4 regions of the Pseudomonas sp. EA_5y_Pfl2_R50 genome follow, and region 3 is predicted to be linked to each of the others. Evidence: predicted binding sites of a transcription regulator. Region 3 holds the regulator's gene; each other region holds the start of a gene.
The links. The regulator FliA, encoded in region 3, starts transcription of late flagellar genes. The targets are predictions, from matches to a motif close to CTAAAGTTTNNNNNNNNNNNGCCGNTAA.
Positions count from the first base shown of each region.

Region 1 (5,324 bases), on a different contig from region 3:
ACCAGCTTGCGCAGGTAATCCAGCGCCTGTTTGCCGTCGTTCAGCGCGACCACTTCAACGCCGACCGTCTGCAGGCAACGCGTGACCTGCTTGCGCGCCACCGACGAGTCATCGACCGTCAGCACCCGCAGCGACAACGCTTTGGTCTGGGTCTCGACATCGACCACGCCCACCGAAATCGCTTCCGGTGTCGGCGCAACTTCCGCCAGCACTTTCTCGACGTCGATGATTTCGACTAACTGATTGTCCACCCGAGTCACAGCGGTCAGGTAATGATCGCGACCCGTGCCCTTGGGCGGCGGATGAATCTCTTCCCAGTTCATGTTGACGATGCGCTCCACCGAGCGGACCAGGAAACCCTGGGTCTTGGTGTTGTACTCCGTGATGATCACGAACGGGTTGTTCTTGTCTTTCAATGCACCCGAGCCAGTCGCCATTGCCAGATCAAGGATCGGAATGGTCGCCCCCCGGATATTTGCCACCCCGCACACGACAGGACTGGACTTGGGCATCAACGTCAGTGACGGGCACTGCAACACTTCCCGTACCTTGAACACGTTGATTCCGTAAAGCTGCTGACCGTCGAGACGGAACAACAACAGCTCCAGGCGATTCTGCCCTACCAGTTGCGTGCGCTGGTTTACCGAATCCATTACACCAGCCATGCCCAGACTCCTACACCAACGCCAAGTGTTGTTGCGACGCACATTCATTGCTAAACGGCACGGCGCTTGCTTTTTAACTCGTATGAACGCTCAAACGACATTTTTCCGACACCTGACATCCCCTCTTCGCCGAGGGCTTTGCGCGGCGTCCGCCATTTGCTGCTTTTTCGCTGGCAGCCCTGCCATTGCTGATGCGGTTACCTTGCCTGACATGCTTATCGGCGTCACTCAGGGCTTTCTTGAGTTCACCGTAGAAGACTATCTGGCTACCAGTCAAACGGAAGGCCGCTACGAAATCGAAGTAAACCAGCTCGACCCCCGTATGCGCATGCCTATGTGCGACAAGGAATTGACAGCTTCCCTGGAGAGTCCGGCCCGTCCGCTGGGCCGGGTAACCGTCAAGGTTCGCTGTGAAGGGGCCTCCCCCTGGACGGTGTTCGTACCCGCTCAAGTCCGCCTGTTTCGCGAGATTGTGACCACCACCCGGCCACTCAAACGCGCCGGGATTATCGAGCCCCGCGACGTGACGCTGCGTGAACGCGACGTGAGCAAGATCAATCAGGGTTTCCTGACGTCGGTAGACGAAGCGATCGGGCAGAAATTAACCCGACCAACGGTAGCGGATCAGGTCATTACTCTGGTGCATCTGGAACAGGCGGAAGTCGTGCGCAAGGGTGATCAAGTGGTCATCATCGCCCGCAGCGGCACTCTCGCTGTGCGCATGCCCGGCGAAGCCCTTGCCAATGGCGGTCTGAAAGAGCAGATTCGGGTGAAAAACCTCAATTCCAACCGTGTGATCAAGGCGCAAGTCATCGCGCCGGGGCAGGTGGAAGTGGCCATGTAAAACCGCTGCCGAGAAAACTGGCGCGTACCCCGTCGCTTCCCTAAACTGTGCCGCAGCAGGACACGCAGCGGCGCAGGCAGGCTCATGGTAAATGTGCCTAAAGTTTTCCAGGGGATGGCCGAAAACATGGCAAGCGTCCAAATTCCCAGAGGTTTTTAACATGGTCATCGATTTCAGCCGTTTGAACAGCTCCTCGTCACTTACGGGCAGTACACGTACCAGCAACGCCAAGGAAACCGCCGAAACCGGTACCTCCGCGCCGCTGAATACCCCGGCCGAACAGGCCAGTACCGCAAAAAGCGGGGAATCGGTACACCTCAGCAATGAGGCTCAACAGTTGCAGAAGGTCACTGACAAGCTGCGCGATCAGCCTGCTGTCGACAAAGCCCGTGTGGCCGAGTTGAAAGCCGCGATTGCCGATGGCAGCTACAAAGTCGACAGCAACCGTGTAGCCAGCAAACTGCTCAACTTCGAAGCCCAGCGCTAGGCCTTTTTGCCTGCGCCAGGCTTTTGGACGCTTAAACCCCAAGGCCAGCCATGCACGACACTAATTTATTGCAACTGATCAACGACGACTTTGCTCCAGCTCAACAATTGCTGGAGTTGCTGCAAACCGAATCCCTCGCTTTGCACGGTCGCGACATGCCCCTGCTCGAAGAAATTCTGGCGCACAAACAGGCATTGATCATTCTGCTTGAACAGCATGGCCGCAAACGCAGCGAAATCCTCGCCAGCCTCAACTTGCCGACGGATCGAACCGGACTGGAGCAACTGGCCAGCCATTCGAGCGTCGGCGAGCAGCTCCTGACGCAAGGCGACGCATTGACCGATCTGATCGCTCAATGTCAGGCGGCCAACCTCAAGAATGGCCAGTCGATCCAGATCCAGCAGGCCGCCACGGCCAATCAGCTGAAGATCCTCACCGGTGGTGAAGCGCCAGCGCTTTACAACGCCAGCGGTACGTTTGCCAAACCCGCCATACCGCGTCCGCTCAGCCAGGCATGAGCTGTTGATGCGCCAGCTCTATCAACCCGCGAAACATGCTGGCAAAATGCTGGCTAGTCGTCATATTTTGTCTGGAGATTGATAAACCGTGTCCAACACCCTAAGCGCGGATGATGCGCCGCAGCCCCCAAAGGTGCTCACCACGCCACTGGAAATCTCCAGCAACCTGCGTCAACTGCAGGACAGCCACGACCCGCTGATCATCACGTTCCATGAGCGCAGCCAGCGCTTCCAGAGCTACCTGATCAAAGTTGACCGCGACAGCGCCACAATTGCGCTGGACGAAATGATCCCGCGTGATGGCGAACGCTTTCTGCTCGCCGGCGAGCCGTTCAAGGTTGAAGGTTTTCACGAAGGTGTGCGTATCGCTTGGGAATGCGATGGCACGTTGAACATCGAAGAGTCCGAGGGCGACCGTTTCTACACCGGCGCCCTGCCGACCGAAGTGGTTTATCACCAGCGCCGCAATGCTTTCCGCGCCGCACTGAAACTCACCGACCTGGTCAGCGTTGAACTGGGCGGCGAAAAGCTCAAGGCGCCGGTCAACGGCAAACTGCTGGACATCTCCGCCACCGGTTGCAAGCTGCGCTTTGAGGGCGACATCACCGACCGCCTGCAACTGGGCCAGGTCTACGACCGCCTGATCGCCGCGCCGCTGTTCGGCAACCAGCCAACGGCCGTCGAACTGCGTTACCTGCATTTCGAAGAAAAACTCAACATTACCTTCGCCGGTTTGCGCTTCCACAACATCAGTGGCCAGGCCGCACGCAATGTCGAGCGTTTCGTTTATCAGTTGCAGCGCGAAGCACGGCGTTTCGATAAAGACGACATGTGATTCCTCGCGGCAAATAAAAAGGGCAGTCCTGAACGGACTGCCCTTTTTTATGCGCGTTGTTTTTTCAGCTCAAGGCCGGCCGCCACTAAGATCGGGGTTCGGCTTGTCGTTGTCGGTGTCCGGCCCGGACTCTACCGCAGACTCAGGCTGGGCATCGAACGGAGGTTCTCGCTCGGGAGCCGGCGCTTGCACAGGGTCCTGCACCATCTGCTCCTGCACCACCTGCTCGTCAACCCGAGGGTCAAGGGCAGCCACCAGGGGTGAACTGGACATGCTGTCCGGCATCGCCACGTGATGCAGCGGCGCGTCGTCGACCTGGTGCAGATTGGTGACGGCTTTCGGACGAATCCGCCATACCAGCACCAATGCAAAAAAGCTGAAGAACGCATACAGGCTCTGGCTGCCGAACAACTTCATCAATACACCAGCCAACAGTGGCCCGATACTCGCGCCGACGCCGTAGGTCACCAGCAACATCGCGGTCAGCGATACCCGACGATCACCTTCGACGTGGTCGTTGGAAAATGCCACCGCCAATGGATACAGGCAGAACTGCACCAGCGAACAGAGAAAGCCCACCACGAACAATACCTCCAGCGGCACCTGCGGGAGTATCGCCAGCGGCAACGCTGCCACCGCCAAAAACGCGGCAAAACAGCGAATCAGCAGCGCCCGGTCGTAACGGTCGGATAACCAGCCCAGCGGCCACTGCACGAGCAATCCGGCAAAAATACAGCTACCCATGAACAGACCGACCTGCTCTGTCGACAGCCCCTGCTGCGAGGCATACAAAGGCGCCAGACCGTAGAAGGAACCGATGATCAACCCGGCACCGAGCACCGTACTCAACGACTGCGGCACTCGCTTGATGAAGAAACGCGGCTCCATGGGCGCAGGATGCAATGGCGCCGGGTGAATCCGCCGGGTCAACGCCACCGGCACCAGACACAGCGCGAAACACAGGGCCACCAGCATCAGCAATTCCAGACCCAGACCCGGGTGCATGACCAGAATCAACTGACCGAGCACCAGCCCCAGGTACGAAGCAATCATGTAGCCACTGAATACCAATCCACGCTGGTTGGCGTCAGCCTGCTCGTTGAGCCAGCTCTCGATCACCATGTATTGGCACATCATGCCCAGACCGACGATGGTCCGCAGTACCAGCCACGCCGGCAGCCAGTCGACCAGCCCGTGACCCAGCACCGCCGCCCCGACAATCCCAGCGCACGCCGAGTACGCACGGATATGCCCGACCCGGGCGATCAACCGATGGCCGATCTTGCCGCCCAGCACCAGGCCGAAGTAGTTGGCCGCCATCAACGCACCGACCCACAAGCCGTCAACGTTGTCAGCCGCCAGGCGCAACGCCAGATAAGTAGAGAGAAGGCCCGAGCCGATCAACATCATCAGCGAGGCAAAATACAACGCTCGAAAGGATTTCCAGATTTGGCGCATCGGCGTTCCGAGCGGCTCCTTGCAGTAAAGACCGGTTACCAAAACGATAGCCCGGTGGCGACATTTCGTCAGGCCTGGGCTGCCAGAACACGCCGTTCCCAGGGAGTTATTTCATCAAAGAAGCTGGTCAACTCCATGGTCTTCGAAGCGATGTAGCCTTCGATGAACTCTTGTCCGAACAGTTCCCTGGCCAATTGGCTACCTTTCAGACGCTCGAGGGCCGCGTGCAAGGTACACGGCAGCGAAAGATTGTCCGGCACCTCGAACTCACCCTGAATTGCTTCGGTCGGCTCCAACTTGTGTTCGATGCCATGCAAACCCGCGGCCAGACTGGCGGCGATTGCCAGATACGGGTTGGCGTCGGCGCCCGGCAACCGGTTTTCGACCCGACGGGCAACCGCTGAGCTGGCGGGAATACGTAAGCCGGCGGCGCGATTGTCATGGGACCAGCAGGCGTTGTTCGGCGATGCGAAGGGATGAAAAAGGCGCTGGTAGGAGTTCACGTTGGGTGCAAACA
Region 1 is NZ_CAXAPT010000009.1:267,515-272,838, forward strand. It holds gene AACY19_RS17740 (chemotaxis protein CheV) at 1-665, opposite strand, end outside; gene flgA (flagellar basal body P-ring formation chaperone FlgA) at 748-1,509, shown strand; gene flgM (flagellar biosynthesis anti-sigma factor FlgM) at 1,670-1,996, shown strand; gene AACY19_RS17755 (flagella synthesis protein FlgN) at 2,047-2,514, shown strand; gene AACY19_RS17760 (flagellar brake protein) at 2,603-3,349, shown strand; gene AACY19_RS17765 (MFS transporter) at 3,419-4,807, opposite strand; gene AACY19_RS17770 (glutamine synthetase family protein) at 4,876-5,324, opposite strand, start outside.
Region 1: flgM (flagellar biosynthesis anti-sigma factor FlgM) is a predicted target of FliA. The motif match lies at 1,607-1,634, and genes of this name have one in related genera.

Region 2 (5,324 bases), on a different contig from region 3:
CAGTGCGAGCAGGTTGGTCTGCTGGGAAATGCTGGTGATCACTTCCAGAATCTGGCCGATGTTCACTGTGTTGCTGTTCAGGGTTTCGATGTTGCCGCACGAATCGCTGATCTTCGCCGACAGTTGCTGCATCGCATGAATGGTTTTATCCACCACCTGCTGACCGTCGACCGCGAGGCTGCGCGCGTCGCTGGAATGCTGCGAGGCGAGGGCGGCGTTCTGAGCGATTTCCTGCGCGGCTGCGCCGAGTTGATTGATTGCCGCAGCGACGCTGTTGGTGCGGCTGGCTTGCTGGTCAGAGTTGTACATCGACGAGTTCGACGCCGCGACCACGCGCAGGGCGACTTCATTGACCTGGCCGGTGGCCGAGGACACTTCGCGAATCGAAGTATGGATACGCTCGACAAAGCGGTTGAACGAGGTGCCCAGCGCGCCGAACTCGTCGTTGCCGTGGATCACCAGACGCTTGGTCAGATCGCCTTCACCTTCGGCGATGTCGTGCATCGCGCGGCCCATGGTCAGCAGCGGTTGCATCAATACGCGGATGAGCATGCCGAGCAGAGCGATGATGATCACCACGGCAATGATCATGGCGATCAGCGCCGAGGTGCGGAATTCGCTGAGCATTGCGAACGCGGTGTCTTTATCGAGCACCAGCGCCACGTACCAGTCGGCTGATGGCACGCCGTTGACGCGGGTGAAGGAGATCAGTTGGGTCTTGCCGTCGAACTCGACTTCCTTCAGGCCCGGGCTGACTTTCGGCGCGCCGTTCGGATAAGCCTCGGCGAGGGTCTTGAGCACCAGTTTGCTGTCCGGGTGAATCAGGATCTTGCCGTCGGCACTGACGATGAACGCATGCCCGTGGCCGCCGAAATTCAGCGAGTTGATGATCGCGCTGACGCTGGTCAGGTCGATGTCCGCACCAGCGACGCCGAGCATCTGGCCTTGGCGCTGCACAGGCGTGGCAACGGTGATCACCAGTTTGCCCGAGGAAGCGGCGATGTACGGTTCGGTGACGATGGTCTGTTGCGCGCTGTTGGCGGCTTTGTACCAGCCACGGGCGCGTGGATCGTAGTCGGGCGCGCGGTTGCCGGCCGGCACCGAGAACATCACACCATCAGCACCGCCGAAATAGCTGAGCTGGAAATTGCCGGTGTAGGCGGGTAGGTCGATGATGCGTTTCAGGCTGGCCGGGGCATTGCCGTCGACGGCCACTTGCTGTGACAGCGATTGCAGCAACTGGATACGGCTTTCCAGCCAGGTCTGGATGTTGCTGGTGGTCAGGCTGCCGAGTTCCTGCATCGACGCTTCGGTGCTGGTGTTCAGGGCTTCGCGCTGTCGATAGTCGTTGAACAGGATGAAACAGGCGAACGCAACGGCCACCACGAGGGCGGCAGCCAGCAGGATCTTGTGGCTGAATTTCATGTTTCTGGTCATCGAATGAGCTACCGCGAAGGGGCTGGTCAAGAAAGGGCGGCAATTTGCCACACTTCGGGGGCTTTGCGCTGCTCTTATTTCGACCGCGACGCGCCAAAGATTAGGCGTATTGTGCGAAAGGCGACGAAATGCTCAATAGCCTTACAAAGCGTCTGATTTATCGGCAAAAGCCAGACGGGCGGCCTAATAAATAGCCGTATCGCCAGGGAACCAGATGAGGGTTTTCTCTTCTAAGCTTCTGGTTGGCACCATGCCATCCCCCCCTCGTTCCAGGAGTTTCACCATGTCGCTGCGATCTCTCGCCCTTCTGTCGTTTTGCGTGTTGTTGGCCGCATGCAGCAAGGTCAATCAGGAAAACTACTCGAAGCTCTCGGCCGGTATGGCCAAGACCGAAGTCGAGACCCTGCTCGGCAAACCGACCGATTGCTCGGGCGCGCTCGGCATGTCCAGTTGCACCTGGGGCGATAAGAACAGCTTTATCAGCGTGCAGTACGCCGGTGACAAAGTGCTGATGTTTTCCGGCCAAGGCCTGAAGTAAACCGGGGCTTCGCGCCCACGGAGAAGAAAAATGAAGCGGTTATTGCTGATCCTTTTTGCCGGCCTGGTCTTGGCCGGCTGCGCCAGTTCCGGCGTCGACCCGTTGGCGCCGAAAACCGTCAACAGCGTCAATCTCAAGCGCTATCAGGGCACCTGGTACGAGCTGGCGCGTTTGCCGATGTACTTCCAACGCAATTGCGCGCAATCCGAAGCGCGCTACACCCTCAAGCCTGACGGCAACCTCGGCGTGTTCAACCGCTGCCTGACCGCCGATTGGCAATGGGAAGAGGTCAAGGGCACGGCTTATCCACAGGTGTCGGGCAAGACCGACAAGTTGTGGGTCGAATTCGATACCTGGTTTTCTCGTTTGATTCCAGGTGTGGCCAAAGGCGAGTACTGGGTGTTGTACGTCAGCGACGACTACAAGACCGCCATCGTCGGCGACCCGAGTCGCAAGTACATGTGGTTGCTGTCACGCACGCCGACGGTCAACGGTGTGGTGCGTGAAGAGTTGCTGAGCAAGGCGCGTCAGCAGGGCTATGACACCACGCGCCTGATCTGGCGTGCGTCGGATCGGCAGATGGCCAAAACCTCGAACTAAAGAACACTGCAAAACCAATGGGGGAGCTAGCCTGCTAGCGATAGCGGTGTATCAGTCAAAACGTTGTCGACTGATATGCCCTCATCGCTAGCAGGCTAGCGCCCACAATGGGTTCTGCGTGTTAGCCCAGGAGGTCGCGCAGGACCTGGGTGAACGCGCGCGCACTGTTCTCTTCCCCGGCATGCCGGCCATCACGCACCACCCACTGGCCGTTGACCAGCACATCGCGCACCTGACGATCGCCACCGGCAAACAGCCAGCGATTCAAAATCCCGTCACCGCTCGCCGTCGCCAGATACGGATCGTTGCCATCAAGGACAATCCAGTCCGCACGCTTGCCCACCTCCAGCGCACCAATCGGTTGCCCCAGCGCTTGCGCACCACCGTCCAGCGCCGCGTCATACAGCGTGCGCCCGACTATCGGCTGCTCCGCGCCATACAAACGGTTACGTCGCTGATCGCGCAGACGCTGGCCGTATTCCAGCCAACGCAACTCTTCCACGACACTGAGCGACACATGGCTGTCGGAACCGATACCCATGCGTCCGCCCTGCGCGAGGAAATCCACCGCCGGGAAAATCCCGTCACCCAGGTTCGCTTCGGTCGTCAGGCACAGGCCGGCGATGGCGCGACTCTTGGCCATCAACGTGACTTCTTCAGGATTGGCGTGAGTGGCGTGCACCAGGCACCAGCGCTGATCGACTTCGGTGTTTTCGTAAAGCCATTGCAGCGGACGGCGACCGCTCCAGCTCAGGCAGTCGTCGACTTCCTTCTGCTGTTCGGCAATGTGGATGTGAATCGGGCATTGCTTGTCGCTGGCCGCCAATACTTCGCTGATTTGCTGCGGCGTCACCGCGCGCAAGGAGTGGAAGCACAGGCCCAGTGATTGCGCCTTTTGCTGCGCCAGCATTGGCTGCAAGCGTGACTGCAGATTCAGGTAATTTTCGGTGCTGTTGATAAAGCGACGCTGGCCGTCATTCGGCGTTTGTCCGCCAAAACCGGAGTGGCTATACAGCACCGGCAGCAGGGTCAGGCCGATGCCGCTTTCGCTCGCCGCCTGACTGATGCGCAAGGCCAGCTCAGCCGGATCGGCATAAGGCTGACCATTGCTGTCGTGGTGCACGTAATGAAACTCTGCGACCGATGTGTAACCAGCCTTGAGCATTTCGATGTACAACTGACGGGCGATCACGCCGAGCTGATCGGGACTGATTTTTCCGACGAGCCGATACATCAGATCGCGCCAGGTCCAGAAACTGTCATTCGGATTGCCGGCCACTTCGGCCAGTCCCGCCATCGCTCGCTGGAAGGCGTGGGAGTGCAGATTGGGCATTCCCGGCAGCAACGGGCCGCTCAGCCGTTCGGCGCCATCTGCAGTGGAATCGGCCTGGATTTGGGTCAGCAGGCCCTCGGCGCTGACCTCAAGACGTACATTGTTGGCCCATCCGTTAGGCAGCAGCGCGCGTTCGGCAAAGAAGGCGGACATGGTTCAGCACCCCATCGTGTGTTATTTGTATATACATATACAGACGTTTGCCTGCTCGGTAAACTCCGGCAAGCTAGCCACTTTCATCCAATGAACAGGGATCAACCGTGCCGACTCCGCCTCCAGTCTCCCCGTTGGCCGCGAACATGGGCGACAGTCCGGCGCCCTTGTACGCCCGCGTCAAACAGATGATCACCCAGCAGATCGACAGCGGAAACTGGCCGCCGCACTACCGCGTGCCGTCCGAGAGCGAGCTGGTCAATCAACTCGGTTTCAGCCGCATGACCATCAACCGCGCATTGCGTGAGATGACCGCCGACGGTCTGTTGGTACGCATGCAAGGCGTCGGTACGTTCGTCGCCGAACCGAAGAGCCAGTCCGCGTTGTTCGAAGTGCATAACATTGCCGACGAAATCGCCTCCCGGGGCCATCGCCATACCTGCCAGGTCATTACCCTCGAAGAAGAGGCCGCCGGTTCCGAGCGCGCGCTGGCGCTGGACATGCGTGAAGGGCAGAAGGTGTTTCATTCGCTGATCGTGCATTACGAAAACGACATTGCGGTGCAAATCGAAGACCGTTTCGTCAACGCACTGGTCGCCCCGGAATACCTCAAGCAAGACTTCACCCTGCAAACGCCTTACGCCTATCTCAACCAGGTCGCGCCGCTGACTGAAGGTGAGCATGTGGTTGAAGCGATCCTTGCCGAGCCTTCCGAATGCAAGTTGCTGCAGATTGAAAAAGGCGAGCCCTGCCTGTTGATTCGTCGCCGCACCTGGTCAGGGCGTCAGCCGGTGACGGCGGCGCGATTGATTCACCCGGGTTCCCGTCATCGTCTCGAAGGGCGCTTTCACAAATGAATGGTTTAAAGGTTTTACGCGCCGAAGGCTACCCGCGCATGCCGTGGAAAAACGGCGGCGGCAGCACTGAGGAAATCACCCGCGACGCGGGCGCCGGTCTGGATGGTTTTGGCTGGCGCCTGTCGATTGCCGACATTGCCGAGTCGGGCGGTTTCTCGACATTCGCAGGCTATCAGCGAGTGATTACGGTGTTGCAGGGTGACGGCATGACCCTGTGCGTCGATGGCGACGACACTCGGCCGCTGTTACCGCTCGACCCGTTCGCCTTCAGCGGCGAAAGCCAGGTTTCATGCACGCTGCTGGGCGGCGTCATTCGCGACTTCAATCTGATCTACGCGCCGCAGCGTTACAGCGCGCGGTTGCAGTGGCTGGACGGCGAGCAGCGGTTCTTCAGTTCGGCGAAGAC
Region 2 is NZ_CAXAPT010000002.1:221,579-226,902, forward strand. It holds gene AACY19_RS04255 (methyl-accepting chemotaxis protein) at 1-1,437, opposite strand, end outside; gene AACY19_RS04260 (outer membrane protein assembly factor BamE) at 1,721-1,975, shown strand; gene AACY19_RS04265 (lipocalin family protein) at 2,006-2,575, shown strand; gene AACY19_RS04270 (formimidoylglutamate deiminase) at 2,697-4,061, opposite strand; gene hutC (histidine utilization repressor) at 4,208-4,918, shown strand; gene AACY19_RS04280 (HutD/Ves family protein) at 4,915-5,324, shown strand, end outside.
Region 2: AACY19_RS04255 (methyl-accepting chemotaxis protein) is a predicted target of FliA. The motif match lies at 1,514-1,541, and genes of this name have one in related genera.

Region 3 (5,324 bases):
GCAGGCGCTGCTCGCTGAACACGTGCCGGTGCGCGATATCCGCAGCATCGCCGAAGCCATCGCCAACAACGCTGCGAAGAGTCAAGATACCGCCGCATTGGTGGCCGCTGTGCGGGTCGGTGTATCCCGCGCCATCGTCCAAAGCATTGTAGGCACTGAGTCCGAGCTGCCTGTGATCACCTTGGAACCAAGGTTGGAACAAATATTGCTCAATAGTCTGCAGAAGGCAGGACAAGGCTCGGAAGAGGGTGTTCTGCTGGAGCCAAGCATGGCCGAGAAGCTGCAGCGTTCGCTCATCGAAGCGGCGCAGCGTCAGGAAATGCAAGGTCAGCCGGTGATTCTGTTGGTAGCAGGCCCGGTTCGCGCGATGCTTTCGCGCTTTGGCCGCCTCGCCGTCCCTGGACTGCATGTGCTGGCCTACCAGGAAATACCGGACAACAAGCAAGTGACCATCGTTGCGACAGTAGGGCCCAACGGCTGAGGTAGTGGTTTATGCAAGTTAAGCGTTTCTTTGCCGCCGATATGCGTCAGGCCATGAAGCTGGTTCGTGATGAGCTGGGCGCTGATGCCGCCATCATTGGCAATCGCCGCATTGCCGGCGGTGTCGAGCTGACGGCGGCACTGGATTACAAATTGTCGGCGCTGGCGCCACGGGTTCCGAACATGGAACTCGAAGACGAGCTGCGCAAGACCCAGTCGCGCATCGTCACCGCCCAGGCCGAACTGAGCCTGCGTGGCGAAGCCGACGGCAACACCAATCGCCAGTTGTTCGCCGGGCTGCCGTTGACTGCCGGCCTGCCACTGACCGCCGCCGAACCGCTGACCGAGCCGACCTACACCGCCCCGGCGCGTCCGGCTGCGGCCCCTGCGCAGCCATCGGCCGGTGTTGATCCGCGGGCACTGGATTCGATGCGCTTCGAATTGAACAGCCTGCGCGAGCTGATGGAAGTGCAACTGGGCACCCTGGCCTGGAACCAGTTGCAAGGCAGCCGCCCGGCGCAAGCCAATCTGTATCGCCGCCTGCAGCGCATCGGTCTGTCCGGCCCGTTGTCGCGCGATCTGCTGTCGATGATCACCGATATCGAAGAACCTCGTCAGGCCTGGCGCATGCTGCTCGCGCACCTGGCGCGGATGATTGCCGTACCGGAAGTCGAGCCGCTGGAAGAGGGCGGTGTGATTGCCATGGTCGGCCCTGCCGGCATGGGCAAGACCACCACGCTGGCCAAGCTGGCCGCGCGCTACGTGCTCAAGTACGGCGCGCAGAATGTCGCGCTGGTGAGCATGGACAGTTTCCGTATCGGTGCGCAGGAACAGTTGAAGACGCTCGGTCGCATCCTCAATGTGCCGGTCACTCACGTCGATCCTGGCCAGTCGCTGGTGCAGGCGCTGGACCCACTGCTGCGCAAACGCGTGGTGCTGATCGATACCGCCGGCCTGCAAGCCAGCGATCCGGCCCTGCGCATGCAGCTCGAAAGTCTCGCCGGTCGTGGCATTCGTTCAAAAAATTATCTGGTCTTGGCAACCACCAGCCAGAAACAGGTTCTAACCGCCGCTTATCACAGTTACAAGCGTTGCGGGCTCGCCGGGTGCATCCTGACTAAACTGGATGAAACGGCAAGCCTGGGCGAAGTGTTGAGCCTGGCGATCAGTCATGAATTGCCGGTCGCGTACCTGACCGATGGCCCACGGATTCCGGATGATTTGCATCTGCCGCGCCGCCATCAACTGGTCAGCCGTGCCGTCAGCGTGCAAATGCAGGAAGAACCCAGCGAAGAAGCCATGGCCGACATGTTCGCTGATATCTATCACAGCCCGACCAAGCAGGTAGGCTGAGGTATTCATGAACAGTTTTTGTACCTACATCGATGGTCTGCCATGCATTGTTCCGGTTGTGAACGCGCAGCCAGTAATGTGGCCTCCGTCTATGCAAGACAAGGTAAAGAAATAACATGGGCAGCATGCATCCCGTACAGGTGATCGCGGTGACCGGCGGCAAAGGTGGCGTCGGGAAGACTAACGTGTCAGTGAACTTGTCTCTGGCGCTGGCAGAGCTTGGCCGTCGGGTCATGCTGCTGGACGCTGATCTGGGGCTGGCGAACGTCGACGTTCTGCTGGGGCTTACCCCGAAACGCACACTGGCCGACGTCATCGAAGGCCGTTGCGAACTGCGCGACGTGCTGTTGCAAGGCCCCGGCGGTATCCGCATCGTGCCGGCCGCTTCCGGCACGCAGAGCATGGTGCACCTGAGCCCGGCGCAACACGCCGGCCTGATCCAGGCATTCAGCGACATTGGCGACAATCTCGACGTGCTGGTGATCGACACCGCTGCGGGTATTGGTGACTCGGTAGTCAGTTTTGTGCGCGCCGCCCAGGAAGTGTTGCTGGTGGTTTGCGACGAGCCGACTTCGATCACGGACGCCTACGCGCTGATCAAGCTGCTCAACCGCGATTACGGCATGAACCGCTTCCGCGTCCTCGCCAACATGGCGCAGAGCCCGCAGGAAGGCCGCAACCTGTTCGCCAAGTTGACCAAGGTCACGGATCGCTTCCTTGACGTGGCCCTACAATACGTCGGCGCCGTGCCTTACGACGAAAGCGTGCGCAAGGCCGTGCAGAAGCAGCGTGCCGTCTACGAAGCCTTCCCGCGCTCCAAGTGCGCGCTGGCGTTCAAGGCGATTGCACAGAAGGTCGATACCTGGCCGCTGCCGGCCAACCCGCGCGGCCATCTCGAGTTTTTCGTCGAGCGTCTCGTGCAGCAAACCGCAGGGCCTGTGTTATGACCGCCAGTGGCATGAATCTCTACAAGAAGTCGGCACGTGACGCGCAGTACGAACTGATCGAGCGTTACGCACCATTGGTCAAACGCATTGCCTACCACTTGCTGGCACGCTTGCCGGCGAGTGTGCAGGTCGAAGACCTGATCCAGGCCGGCATGATCGGCCTGCTCGAAGTCTCGACCAAATACGACGCCAGCAAAGGCGCCAGTTTCGAAACATACGCGGGCATACGAATCCGCGGTGCGATGCTCGATGAAGTGCGCAAAGGGGATTGGGCGCCACGCTCGGTTCACCGCAATACCCGTATGGTCAGCGACGCAATTCGCTCAATTGAAGCTAAAACCGGCCGTGACGCTAAAGATCACGAGGTTGCAGCCGAACTCCAATTGAGTCTCGACGATTACTACGGGATTTTGAATGACACCTTGGGCAGTCGCCTGTTCAGTTTCGACGACCTGTTGCAGGACGGCGAACACGAAGGGCTGCACGAGGATGGCGCGAGTGCTCATCTTGAGCCGTCACGCGATCTGGAAGATGAACGCTTCCAGGCGGCGCTGGCGGACGCGATTGCCAATTTGCCGGAGCGTGAGCGACTGGTGTTGGCGCTGTACTACGACGAAGAGCTGAACCTCAAGGAGATCGGTGAAGTCCTTGGCGTCAGTGAATCGCGGGTCAGCCAGTTACACAGCCAGTGCGCGGCCCGTTTGCGGGGGCGTTTGGGGGAGTGGCGAGCGCGCTGAAGGCAGTGTGGGGACACTGCGAACGAGGCTGGTGCGGTGATGAACGGCACCGGTCTTGCTCTGTTGTGCTCCAGACAGTCTTCGAGTGCTGCGCCGATTGATTGAAGTGGCGCGTCCAGGTGCTGGGCGCGTTTAAGACTGCTTGGAGGTCGAATTGAACAAAGACATGAAAATCCTCATCGTTGATGACTTCTCAACGATGCGGCGGATCATCAAGAACCTGCTGCGTGATCTTGGGTTCACCAACACCGTCGAGGCCGACGATGGCACCACTGCCATTCCGGTGCTCAACAGCGGCAGCATCGACTTTCTGGTAACGGACTGGAACATGCCGGGCATGACCGGTATCGACCTGCTGCGTCACGTGCGTGCCGATGAAAAGCTCAAGCACCTGCCGGTACTGATGGTGACCGCTGAAGCCAAGCGTGAGCAGATCATCGAAGCCGCTCAGGCCGGTGTGAACGGCTACGTGGTCAAACCTTTCACGGCTCAGGCGCTGAAAGACAAAATCGAGAAGATTTTCGAACGCATCGGCTGATGAACGCGCGGGGGAGCTATGGAGCATAAAGAATCTTCACAGGGCGATTTCGAGTCGACCCTGAAAAAACACGCGGTCGAACTGGTCGAGAGCCTTGAAAAAGGCAGATTCGGTGACGCGGTGCAACTGATCCATGAGCTCAATCAGACCCGTGACCGTGGCCTGTATCAGGAAGTGGGCAAGCTCACGCGTGAACTGCACAGTGCGATCGTCAATTTCCAGATCGATCCGCACATGCCGCAGGCCGAGGAAGTGTCGCAAATCACCGACGCCACCGAACGCCTGGGCTATGTGGTCAAGCTGACGGAAGCCGCGGCCAACCGCACCATGGATCTGGTGGAAAGCGCCACGCCGGTGGTCAACGGTCTGGCTGATGAAGCCCAGACCTTGAGCGCCGATTGGAGTCGCTTCATGCGTCGCGAAGTCGGGGCTGAAGAGTTCCGCGAGCTGGCGCGCCGGGTCGACGGTTTTCTGTCACGCAGCAGCACGGACAACCGTGAAGTGTCGAGCCATCTCAACGACATCCTGCTGGCCCAGGATTACCAGGACCTCACCGGTCAGGTGATCAAGCGTGTGACCCAACTGGTCACCGAAGTCGAAAGCAATTTGCTCAAACTCGTGCTCATGGCCAGTCAGGTCGACCGCTTTGCGGGCATCGAACATGACCGCGCCGCGATGCTTGCAGAAAAAGATCCACAAAAACATCTCTCGCAGGGTGAAGGTCCGCAGATTCATGCCGATAAACGAGAAGACGTTGTGTCCGGTCAGGACGATGTGGACGATTTGTTATCCAGCCTCGGATTCTAGTGTTTTGGAATTTTAGGTTTTTTGGGTTTTTAGACCTGTAGGAGCACCCCATTAATGAGCTTCGGCGCCGATGAAGAGATCCTTCAGGATTTCCTGGTTGAGGCCGGCGAGATTCTTGAGCAACTGTCCGAACAACTGGTCGAGCTGGAAAGCCGCCCGGATGACGCAGATCTGCTCAACGCAATTTTTCGCGGTTTCCACACTGTAAAAGGGGGCGCCGGCTTCCTTCAGCTCAACGAGCTGGTGGAGTGCTGTCACATCGCCGAAAACGTGTTCGACATCCTGCGTAAGGGTGAGCGGCGCGTTGATGCAGAACTGATGGACGTTGTCCTCGAAGCACTGGACGCGGTGAACAGCATGTTCAGCGAAGTCCGCGAGCGTGCTCCGATCACCGCTGCCACCCCGGAACTGCTGGCCGCCCTGGCGCGTCTGGCCGAACCGCAATCGGCGGACGAAGCCCCG
Region 3 is NZ_CAXAPT010000013.1:119,263-124,586, reverse strand. It holds gene flhA (flagellar biosynthesis protein FlhA) at 1-481, shown strand, start outside; gene flhF (flagellar biosynthesis protein FlhF) at 493-1,833, shown strand; gene fleN (flagellar synthesis regulator FleN) at 1,950-2,780, shown strand; gene fliA (RNA polymerase sigma factor FliA) at 2,777-3,517, shown strand; gene AACY19_RS21560 (chemotaxis response regulator CheY) at 3,684-4,055, shown strand; gene AACY19_RS21555 (protein phosphatase CheZ) at 4,074-4,862, shown strand; gene AACY19_RS21550 (chemotaxis protein CheA) at 4,917-5,324, shown strand, end outside.

Region 4 (5,324 bases), on a different contig from region 3:
CGAGGCACGCGAGCGCCAGCAAAAGCGCCAAGGCTGCGCCAATGCGTTTCTCGATCTGCCGGGATTGAAGCACCACTGCAAGTTATCCACAGCCGATGAAACGTGGCTTGAATCAGCTTGCGAGCGGCTGACGTTGTCGCTGCGCTCAGCGCATCGCCTGCTCAAAGTCGCCCGAACCCTGGCCGACCTTGAGCAGGTCGATGCAATCAGCCGTGAGCACTTGGCCGAAGCGCTGCAGTATCGGCCGGCGACACCTTAATGCTCGGTCAGATCCACCAGCGGCGTCTGCCGCACTTCAGTTTCGCGTCCGGCCTGAATCTCGGTCACGCGCTTCAACGCGTTGTCCACAGCGCCCTTGTCTGCCAGCAGGCTGTAGCTGATCTGGAACTGTTGGCTGGCCTTCGGCGCAATGGTCGGCACCAGATTCAGCGGACGCTGATAGCGGCGGTTGTAGGAAAAACTGGTGCCCGGCTCCAGTCCCGTGACATAGCCCTGGCCTTGGGTGTCAGTGTTTTTCCACAGGGAAAACACCGGCAACTGCTGGGTATTGAAGCCGACGGAGACGCCGAGACTACCGGCCTTGTTGTGCAGAACGGTCAGGGTTTCACCTTTGCCGTCGGCATAGGGCACGACGTTGTAGACCGTTTCGTCGTAGTCCTTGGTCGGCGCGCGATAAGTCTGCCAGTCAGCCAGATCGCCCTTGGCCTTGTCGTTGAACGGCGATACCTGTTTCACCGGCGCGGCAAATCGGGCGCCCTGCTCGAGGAACGGCGTACTGAAATTGCTGTGATACAGCGCCTGATATTCCTTCGGATAGTCGCCGTTGTTGGTCAGAGTGTCGTTGAGTGCAAAACGCACGCTGCCGGGCTCGGTGACCAACTCAGTGACGACCGAGAAGTCGACTTTCTTGAAGGCCTGTTCCTTCAGCTCGCCGCGCAGACTGATGGCGTAGGGTGGTTTTTCGTCAATGTGCAACGTCACGGTGCTGGCCGGGATGTTGGCGGCGCGACCGTGCAAGGTCAGCAGTTCGCCGTTGTCCATGCCGGGATGGCCGACCCACTCGTACCCGCAGCGGGTCACCAGTTCATTGAACCCTTCCAGCCAGCCCAGCCCACCGCGTCCGTTGAGTTCGATGAAGGCCGGGTTGACCACTTCCTTGACCGGCGAATCCCACCCCATGCGCACGTTGCCGACAGAGGCCTGCAAGACATTCATGCCTCGGGTCGGCACCACCGAGAGTTTCATCGTGCCGTTATCGATATCGACGACGCTGACACCTTCCTGCCGCCCTCCGTGCAAGGTACGCAGGCTCACGGAGAAGGGTTTGTCGGTTTTCACGCCGAGCTGCGCACTGGTGATGGTCCAGTTTTGCGCGGGCTTGCTGGCATCGAGAAGGACGTAATCCCAGGCCATGGCATGGGAAGCAGCAGTGAATGCGCCGAGGGCGACGGCGAGTTTGAGCGGGGTCATGGCAGCAGCCTTTTATTGGAGTTGTGCCATTTTTATAGCGCTGCGGAAACGTTTCAGCAAGTGTATTGGATCAATCGGTGGCATGTCCTGCCGCAGATCTTCATTGATGCATTCGCGAGCAGGCTCGCTCCCGCAGGGAATCCGGGTCTTCACAAAATCTGTGATTTGCACCGGAAACTGTGGGAGCGAGCCTGCTCGCGAAGCTATTTCAAAGGCGTATCAACGAAACCGATCAACCTCGGAACGCAAATCCGCCGCCAGCTTCTCCAGCTCTTTAGCCGTCACCGCCAGGTTCGACACCACTTCACGCTGCTCACTGTTGGCCAGCGCAATGCTTTGCAGGTTACTGCTCAGCAACGTTGCGGTGCTGCTCTGCTCCTGAGTGGCCGTGGTAATCGCAGCAAACTGCTGCCCCGCCGAACGGCTCTGCTCATCAATGCGCGCCAGCGCCGAAGCGACGTTGGCGTTGCGCGACAAACCTTCCTGCATCAGCACATTGCCCTGCTCCATGGTGCTGATCGCGTTGCCGGTTTCCTGCTGGATGCTGTGGATCATGCTGGAAATTTCATCCGTCGCCTGACGGGTACGCGAGGCCAGGCTGCGCACTTCATCCGCTACCACGGCAAAACCGCGACCTTGCTCACCGGCACGGGCCGCTTCGATTGCAGCGTTGAGCGCCAACAGGTTGGTCTGCTCGGCAATCGAGGTGATCACACCGACAATGCCGCCAATTTCCTGGGAACGCTGGCCGAGGGTATTGATCACGGTGGCGGTGCTGTTCAGGGCGCCAGCAATTTGCTCCAGCGAGGACGACGCTTCTTCCATCGAGCTGCGCCCGATCTGCGTCTGCTGAGCGTTTTCCTGCGCCAGACGCTGGGTCGCGCCCATGTTGTCGGCGATGTTCAGCGAGGTCGCGCTGAACTCTTCCACCGCGCCGGCCATGCTGGTGATTTCACCGGACTGCTGCTCCATGCCTTCATAGGCACCGCCAGACAAACCGGACAGGGCCTGGGCTCGGCTGTTGACCTCTTCCGAAGAGCGGCGAATGTGCTCGACCATGGTCGACAATGCCTGGCTCATCTGGTTGAACGCGCGGGACAACTGACCGATTTCGTCATTGCTCGACACGTTCAGACGCACGCTCAGATCACCGGCGCCCAAGGCTTCGGCCTGACGTACCAGATCGCTCAGTGGCGCCAGTTTGCTGCGCAGCAACCAGACCACGGACCCCACCGCCAACAGCATCGCCAGCAGGCTGCCAATGGCCAATTGCGTGCCGACGCTCCAGGTCACCGCGCGAATCTCGGCTTTCGGCATGCTCGCCACCACCGACCACGGGCCGCCGTCGAACGGCACGGCAACGCTGTAGAAATCTTCGGACTTGTCCTCCCAGAACTGGCCTTTGCCCGGCGTCTTCGCCAGACCCGTGATCACTGGAATCGCCTGATCCAGTGCCTGCACGCCCGCCGGCGCAACCAGCCATTTGCTCTGCTCATCGAGCAGCGCCAGGGAGCCAGTCTGGCCAATGCGGAAACGCTTGAGGTTATCGAACTGGGCGTTCTGCGCGTCGGTGTAATCGAAGCCGACGAACAGCACCGCAATCACCTTGCCGCTACCATCGCGCACCGGGGTGTACTGGGTCATGTAGGAGCGCTCGAACAACAAGGCGCGACCGACGTAGCTTTGCCCCGCCATCAACCTGGCGTAGGCAGGGTGGCCATGATCGAGCAAAGTGCCGATGGCGCGGGCGCCGTCCTGTTTGGTCAGGGAGGTGCTGACCCGCACAAAGTCTTCGCCGCTGCGCACGAACAGCGTGGCGACGCCCGCGGTCATCTGCTTGAACTCGTCGACTTCCTTGAAGTTGTTGTTCAACACTTCGCTGCCCAGATGCAGGCCCGGCGTCTGGGTACCGGCGACGCTCACCGGTTCATCCGGGTGAATGCTCAGGCCGGTGCTGAAGCGCTTCTCGAACAAACCGCTCAGGCGCTGGGTGCTTTCACGCAGCGTGCCGTGGAAGGTGCTCAGTTGGTCGGCCAGCAGCCGCGCCTCACTGGCCAGATGCTCTTCACGTGTGGCGAGGTTGGCGGAGTCCAGCGAACGCAGGGCGAACACCGTACTGCCACTGATGACAATCGCCAGTATCACAGCGAGCGCGAGGCCCAGCTGCGAGGCGATCCGAGCGCGAGGTTGAGACATGGACAGCTCCTGGCCGAGCCATGTGATCCTCCTTGATCTCGACTCGGATAATTTTCTAATAGTGGGGGTGAATCGTGGAGACCGGCACGACGGTTCCACAAGCACGTATTCGGCGGTGGATCCAAATACTTGAGCGGAAAACAAGGTTATGGCACAAGGCCGGCATTGTGGAGGCTCGAACGTTTCAGCTCAAGCGCGCAACCGCCGGCAACTCCATCGCACGGACTTCGCCTTGCAGGAAGTCGCTGAGACGGCGCAAACGTTCACCTCCCGGACGGGTTTTTGGCCACACCAGATAATAATTCAGTCCGCTGGCGACGGCGGTCGGCCATGGAAGACTCAAACGTCCCTGCGCCACATCTTCGGCAACCATCAACAGATCGCCCATCGACACCCCGTAGCCGCGTGCCGCCGCGATCATCCCCAGTTCAAGGGTATCGAACACCTGTCCGCCCTTGAGCGAAACCTGCCCGGACAACCCCATGTGTTCCAGCCAACTACGCCAGTCACGACGATCCGGGGTCGGGTGCAATAATTCGGCGGCAGCCAGCCGCGCCACATCCCACGGCTGATCGTTCAGCAAGTTCGGCGCCCCCACCGGGATCAGCTCTTCGGGGAACAACAGGCTGGCCTCCCAGTCCGGCGGAAAATGCCCGTCGCTCAGCAGCACCGCACAGTCGAACGGTTCATGGTTGAAATCCACCGAGTCAACGTCCATCCAGGCGCTGGTCAGTTGCACTTCATTGCCCGGCTGCAAATGGCGGAAGCGACTGAGCCGGGCCAGCAGCCAGCGCATGGTCAGGGTCGACGGCGCTTTCATGCGCAGGATGTCGTCCTCGGCGCGCAGGGTATTGCAGGCCCGCTCAAGGGCGGCGAAGCCTTCGCGAATGCCCGGCAACAGCAGGCGCGCCGATTCGGTGAGTTGCAGATTACGCCCGCTGCGATGAAACAGGCGGCAGGCAAAATGATCCTCGAGCGTGCGAATGTGCCGGCTGACCGCACTCTGGGTAATCGATAACTCCTCCGCCGCGCGCGTGAAAGAGCTGTGCCGTGCCGCCGCTTCAAATGCGCGCAGGGCATACAACGGAGGAAGTCGACGAGACATGCACAAAGCTCCTGTGGCGGGATGCGGCCAACTTAGCAGAATCCACACAGGATGAGTTTTAATCATGCCACCCATCCTTTTTATCCCTTTGTGCAATGCCGCCCAAGCGCTGAGAATCGACGGTCTCCTGTTCCCTCTGAAATCGAGTGGTGATGACCATGCAACAATCTGTGCGTACCGAACTCTGGGCCATTCTGCGGCTGGCAGGGCCGTTGATCGCTTCACAGTTGGCGCACATGTTGATGGTGCTGACTGACACCTTGATGATGGCGCGCCTGAGTCCCGAAGCGCTGGCCGGTGGCGGCCTCGGCGCGGCAAGCTATTCGTTCGTGTCAATTTTCTGCATCGGTGTGATCGCGGCGGTCGGCACGCTGGTGGCGATTCGCAAAGGTGCCGGCGACATCATTGGCGCAGCGCGGCTGACCCAGGCCGGCTTGTGGCTGGCGTGGCTGATGGCGCTGGGCGCCGGGTTGCTGCTGTGGAACCTGAAACCGGTGTTGCTGTTGTTTGGCCAGACTGAAACCAACGTCAACGCGGCCGGGCAATTCCTGAT
Region 4 is NZ_CAXAPT010000011.1:2,675-7,998, forward strand. It holds gene AACY19_RS18885 (YifB family Mg chelatase-like AAA ATPase) at 1-259, shown strand, start outside; gene AACY19_RS18890 (aldose 1-epimerase family protein) at 256-1,470, opposite strand; gene AACY19_RS18895 (methyl-accepting chemotaxis protein) at 1,690-3,666, opposite strand; gene AACY19_RS18900 (LysR substrate-binding domain-containing protein) at 3,851-4,771, opposite strand; gene AACY19_RS18905 (NorM family multidrug efflux MATE transporter) at 4,930-5,324, shown strand, end outside.
Region 4: AACY19_RS18895 (methyl-accepting chemotaxis protein) is a predicted target of FliA. The motif match lies at 3,773-3,800, and genes of this name have one in related genera.